One region of the Parabacteroides sp. Y3-G-102 genome, then DNA from elsewhere that is predicted to be linked to it. Evidence: riboswitches for the same ligand, from Rfam matches in the RefSeq annotation. Region 1 holds a riboswitch; the other holds the start of a gene.
What was found. Region 1 has a riboswitch for cobalamin ahead of NBH16_RS16905 (putative transporter). Riboswitches for the same ligand answer to the same signal wherever they lie in the genome.
Positions count from the first base shown of each region.

Region 2: linked by a shared signal. The riboswitch ahead of NBH16_RS08465 (porin family protein) and the one ahead of NBH16_RS16905 (putative transporter) in region 1 are both predicted to bind cobalamin.

Region 1 is NZ_JAMOKU010000037.1:1,983-5,307, forward strand. Features, by position in the region: gene NBH16_RS16895 (acyl-CoA carboxylase biotin carboxyl carrier protein subunit) at 1-153, shown strand, start outside; gene NBH16_RS16900 (acyl-CoA carboxylase subunit beta) at 146-1,678, shown strand; cobalamin riboswitch at 1,836-2,036, shown strand; gene NBH16_RS16905 (putative transporter) at 2,337-3,325, shown strand, end outside.
Region 2 is NZ_JAMOKU010000013.1:76,421-79,745, reverse strand. Features, by position in the region: gene priA (replication restart helicase PriA) at 1-346, opposite strand, end outside; gene NBH16_RS08465 (porin family protein) at 434-1,042, opposite strand; cobalamin riboswitch at 1,335-1,537, opposite strand; gene coaW (type II pantothenate kinase) at 1,557-2,411, opposite strand; gene scpA (methylmalonyl-CoA mutase) at 2,541-3,325, opposite strand, start outside.

The sequences.
Region 1 (3,325 bases):
GTGGTCGTACTTGAGGCGATGAAGATGCAGAGTAACTATAAGGTAAGCTCAGCATGCGTGGTAAAAGATATATTGGTATCCGAGGGAGATTCCGTTGATAACAATCAAGTGCTTATGACTTTAGACCTATTAAAAGATGATTCATATGAATAACGAGCAATTATATAAAGATTTTGAGGCTTTGAATAAAGAGGCCTCGTTGGGAGGAGGATTGAATCGCATTGAGAAACAACATGCTTGCGGGCGTATGACCGCCCGTGAACGAATCGAGATGCTGTTGGATAAAGGGACTTTCAATGAGCTGGATAAATTCGTGGTGCATCGGTGTACAAACTTCGGGATGGATAAGAATAAGATTCCCGGTGATGGAATGGTAAGTGGTTATGGAAAGATCGATGGTCGTTTGGTATTTGTTTACGCTTATGATTTTACCGCATACGGTGGGACCTTGAGTGCCACGAATGCCGCTAAGATCGTGAAAGTGCAACAATTAGCCTTAAAGAACGGAGCGCCGATCATCGCCTTGAATGACTCGGGGGGTGCCCGGATTCAAGAAGGGGTGAATAGCTTGGCTGGTTATGCTTCTATCTTTTACCAAAATACGATGGCCTCGGGAGTCGTTCCCCAATTATCGGCTATTTTGGGGCCTTGTGCGGGGGGCGCTTGTTATTCCCCGGCTTTGACCGATTTTATTTTTATGGTCAAAGAGCAAAGTCATATGTTTATCACGGGGCCGGATGTCGTAAAGGCGGTGACTCACGAGGTGATCGATAAGGAAGAGCTGGGCGGGGCGCAGGTACATAGCGGAAAAAGCGGGGTCGCACATTTTGTGTGTGATACGGAAGAGGAGACTTTGATGAGTATCCGGGAACTTCTGAGTTTCCTGCCTTCTAATAATATGGAAGACGCTCCAGTTATAGCTTGTGCTGACGATGTGCGTCGGGTAGAAGAGTCGTTGCAGCATGTGATTCCGGAAGATCCTAATGTCCCTTATGACATCAAGGATATTATAGAGCCGATAGTGGATAATCATTACTTTTTCGAGGTTATGCCTCATTTCGCTCGCAATATTGTAGTGGGATTCGCTCGTTTGGGAGGCCGTACCATAGGTATCGTAGGGAACCAACCTGCCTTTTTAGCGGGAGTCTTGGATATCGATGCTTCTGATAAGGCCGCACGTTTCATTCGCTTCTGCGATTGCTTCAATATTCCATTGATCACGTTCGAGGATGTGCCGGGCTTCTTGCCGGGCTGTACGCAAGAACATGCGGGAATTATACGCCACGGGGCAAAAATTGTCTACGCTTATGCGGAGGCCACGGTTCCCAAAATCACGTTGATTACCCGGAAGGCTTACGGGGGAGCCTATATCGTAATGGCAAGTAAGCCTACCGGTGCCGATATAAACTTGGCATATCCGATGGCTGAGATTGCGGTGATGGGGGCTGAAGGTGCCGTGAATATATTATACCGGAAAGCCAACGATGAGGAGAAGAAACAAGCAATTCGTGAATACACCGAGAAATTCTCAAATCCTTACCGGGCAGCCGAGCAAGGATTTATAGATGAAGTCATACAACCTAGAGACACACGTTTTAAATTGATTCAGGCGTTGGAAATGGCGAAAAATAAGAGCCAGAGTAATCCTCCTAAAAAACATGGAAATATTCCCTTGTAGTAATTATTATTTAAGGAAAATCAAAGCCTCTTCCTGTCGGGAGGATAGCTTAGAGGTTAAAAGATCCCGGTTCAATTGTTTTGTCCCGGGATTTTTTTATTTGGATAATAAAAGTAAACAAAAAAGCGAAAAGATATGATATATACGGAAAACATGCTATCTTTGTTCCCGAATCGGTTCCGCATATACCATTCGGGTATGTGGATTAAAAGGGAATCGGGTGTAAATCCCGGACAGTCCCGCTGCTGTGAAGCTCCGAAGAACATCTTGAAACAACACTATCGCCACTGGTTCTAGCGACCGGGAAGGCTTCAAGATGGGAGTCAGTCAGAAGACCTGCCATTCATTAAAGGCTGTTTTTGCTCGAGGGATTAGGAAAGCAGTACGAAAAGATAAGCAATATCTTAAAAGGAACAAAGACGTATGAAAAGGATCTGTTCGCACTGTCGTGCGACATTTGAATGGCCGGTAACCCTTTTGCCGGAAGAGGAAAGTTTGTCTAAATTATCAGCATAAGAAATAGAAAATATATTAGTAAATGTTGTTAGAATGGATGCCAGATTAAACTGGGATACTAAATGTTCAATATGTGTATCTCTGCCGAAGTGATTCGCCAGAGGTACTTTTTTATCTTAAATTAATATATACATGAATAGATATGGAATGGATTAATGAATTGTTATGGGGAGAAGGGGTAGGGCATTCTATCCTTTTGTTATCCGTTGTGATCGCTCTGGGGATCCAGCTTGGTAAACTGAAGCTATTCGGTATCTCTTTAGGGATTACCATGGTACTGTTTGTCGGGATCTTTCTCGGGCATTTCGGTTTTACGGCGAATCCGTCGGTCGTTCATTTTTTTAGAGAGTTTGGTTTGATCTTATTTGTTTACTCGGTAGGTATGCAAGTAGGCCCCGGATTTTTCTCTTCGTTTCGAAAGGGAGGGATCACGTTGAATATGCTTGCTTGCGGTATTGTTTTTCTAGGGGTGATTACTGCCTTGATTATACATTATATTACAGGCATTCCTATACCGACAATGGTAGGTATCTTATCCGGAGCAGTGACGAATACACCGGGATTGGGCGCTGCTCAACAGGCTTATTCAGATATGACGGGGATCTCGGATGAAACGATCGCTTTAGGATATGCGGTTGCCTATCCGTTAGGTGTGATCGGCATTATCTTGTCGATGATTTTTATCCGTTATGTTTTCCGTATCTCTTTTGCGAAGGAGACGGAACAATTGGAAGAAGAGACGGATACGGAATCGGGAGGAGAGGCTGTACCTATCTCTTTGGTGGTGAAGAATCCGGCGATTTTTGGTCGTAGCGTAAGTGAGCTATCTAAATTGTTGGAACACCGTGAATTTGTTATTTCCCGTATTTTACGTAACGATACGAATCGGATAGAGATCGTGGCGGGGAACACGGTATTGAATGGGGATGATAAGATTTTTGTTATTACCGCAGAGCATGACGTGGAGGCGATAAAGACTTTTATCGGTCAAGAAATACAGATGGATCGTAAGCAATGGATTCCGGCGGAAAGCCAGTTTATCAGCCGGCGTATTTTGGTTACCCGGTCTGAAATCAACGGTAAGCAATTAGGGGCTTTGCAGTTACGCCGTTTACATGGAATTAACGTGAC
Region 2 (3,325 bases), on a different contig from region 1:
AAGTAACCGCCGTCTCGCTTTCCAACTTTAAGCCGGAAGGCAAGGCCGCCTTATACACGTCGCCCAGCTTACATATATAATAAGAAGATATCCATTTCCAGAAACGGAGTTGCGGACGGCGGAGCACCGGCGTGGCATCCAGCAAAGCGTAGATCTCCTTCGTCTCAAAATCGGATACCGGTTCCCGGTCGTGTACCTCCATGACGATAGCCGTATAATATCGTTTCTTCCCGAAATGCACGATCACCCGGCAACCGGGAGTCACGGCTCTCTCCAGATCTTCGGGTATCCGATAGGTATAGCTATTCTCCAAAGGAAGGGGAAGTATGACGTCCGCGTATTTCATTCAAACAGGTGTTTCATTACGAGCCCAAAAATAACAAAAAAGGCCGGACTTCTAAAGCCCAGCCTCTCTCATTTTATTTTCACCTATTTAGAACAAGATCGCTGCCGTGATAGACCATCCACGGTTCTTTCCGGCACCGTCGGAGAGGTTCACCTTCTCAATACTATAGTTATCAGTCAGTCCCAGACCATAATTGAAACCCACCTGCAAGTGGCTGATCAGTTCCACGCCGGCACCGAAGTTAAGACCTGCGCTGAAATTCTTCGCCTTCACCTGATCCGCTACGGAACCCGGGATATCCCAAAACTTATCACCGCCTACACGGAAACCGATATACGGACCGGCTGCCAGATACGCCTTGACGATCGGTAAGCCGAATTTCCATTTCAAGTTGACCGGAACATCGATATAATCCGTCTTCATCGAAGTCTTCACCCCGCCAGCCGAGGTCGTTTCCAAACCCTTTTGCGAATACAACACTGCCGCATCGATCCCGACACCCACCAACGGTAAGGTCGTCTCGATCATCGGACCCACTTGGAAGCCGGTTACGTTATCCGCTTTCAACACGTCCGAGTTGAAATGAACAGACGATATATTCACACCTCCCTTGATACCGAATTTAAGCTGAGCGTTCGCCGGAAGCGCCATCAACGCTAGCAAGGCAACCATAACAAGTCCCACAATTTTCTTCATATTCATACTTCTTTTGTTAATTACTCGTTGCAAATAAACGCACTTTTCTAATAATAAACAAATATTCTCTATAGAGTGTTCACGGAATACCCCAGTCCTTTAAACGCAAAGAAAGCATGCATCTTACACACGGAGCTCATCCCGTCGGTCAGATTCATGCTTCTTTCCCTAATTATTATGGCAAAATAATTATCCGAAACCATGAGACGACTTGATAAGAAAACCTTGGATAAAGAATAGTAAAAACCGGATACGGTTCTTGCGTTCTCTTCCGGCCTTTCCTCGAAGCCGTCGAAAATATACACGCCTTGCAGGTCTTCTGACTTACTTCCGGTCTTAAGCGCCTTCCCATTCACTTGAATGAACAGTGGCAACAGTATTGCTCAACCCGTTTATGAAGCTTACAGCAGCGGGACTGTCCGGGATTCTCACCCGATTCCCTTTTAATCCCTATCCGGCGATTGCCGAAAGGGAACAAAGCATGTAGCAAAGATACATAAAGTTTTGATGTAGCCTAACACTTTCCACAAAAAATATCCTTATATTCCCGGTTCCTGATATAGCATAAAGCCGCCCCGATAGCCGTGCGATATTCGGCATACTCCGGTATCTTGAAATGGACATCGCACATCTCCTCCAGACGGGGGAAAATATCCGGGCATTGTGGCAAGCGAGTCAGGTTACCGATCAATACGATATTCTTGATATCGCCATTTAACGAGGCGAAAACAGCTCCTTGTCCGATGGTCTGCAAGACCATATGAACGATACCGAGAGCGATATCCTCAACCTTAGCGTTCGCGTCCGCTTTTCCGAAAATAGAGGCTGTCACGTCCAGCGGCAGGCCGGGTAGCGGATGCGGCGTAATATCCCGGATATGCAAGTCGATATCATTCAAGGAACCGTGCTCGGCCAAAGACGCTATTTGGTGAAAGTCATGCGTTTTCAATAATAGCTTAGACAAGCCGAGGATTGTTCCGCCACCGATACCCAATCCCCCGATATGCTCGATCGTGGAGCCTTGTACCTTGACAAAGGAGGTACCCGTTCCCATGCTGACCACCAATAGACTGTCCAGTCCCGTATTATATTGCGCCCCTAGCCCATTCGCAAGGAACTCATCCGTCTTCGCAGTTGGTAAGCCATATAAAGGTTGATCGATATAGGCGCTACCTACACCCGTCAAGATCACTTTCTCTATATTCGAGAGCGAGATGTTATTATCATAAATATACTTACCGAAGGCTCCGAATAAAGAGGTTACCGGATCGGTAGCTTTCACGAACATCGGGTTCTTGATCTTCTTATCCTCCACGCCGACGATCTTGGTCGTGCTACCTCCCACATCTATACCTATAACGATTCCCATGATTCTTTCCCTTTTTAATTGAATAATCGCTACAAAAGTACATAAACCCGCATACAATACTAAAAAAGGCCGGACAAAATCAATTGTCCAGCCTCTCTTTATTTAAAAACCGTAAGGTCTAAACTCTATTTATTCGCCTAACAAGATCTCAAGGATCTGGCAAGCTGCCTTCGATACGGAAGTACCCGGGCCAAAGATAGCGGCAACGCCAGCCTTATACAAGAAGTCATAGTCTTGAGCCGGGATTACACCTCCAGCAATAACGATGATGTCCTCACGACCTAGTTTCTTCAACTCCTCGATAACCTGAGGAACCAACGTCTTATGACCAGCGGCCAAAGAAGAAACGCCCATTACGTGAACGTCGTTCTCCACAGCTTGACGGGCAGCCTCGGCCGGAGTCTGGAACAACGGTCCCATATCTACGTCGAAACCACAGTCCGCATAACCAGTAGCGACAACCTTAGCGCCACGGTCGTGTCCGTCCTGACCCATCTTAGCGATCATGATACGAGGCTGACGGCCTTCTTTCTTAGCGAATTGCTCGCAAAGCTCGCAAGCTTTCTGGAAGTCTGCGTCTTTCTTAGTTTCTGATGAATACACGCCTGAAATAGTTCTAATGATTGCTTTATAACGACCTACAACCACCTCGCAAGCATCGGAGATCTCTCCCAATGACGCACGCAAGCCGGCAGCCTTAACAGCCAACTCTAATAAGTTGCCCTTCTTCGTCTTCACGCACTCCGTGATATCAGCCAAAGCTTTTTGAACAGCGGCTTCGTCACGGTTAGCACGCAACTCCTTCAAAGCGGCGATCTGCTCGTTACGTACGGCTGTATTATCGATCTCAAGGATATCGATCGGATCTTCCTTCGGCAAACGATATTTGTTAACACCAACGATGGTCTGAACAC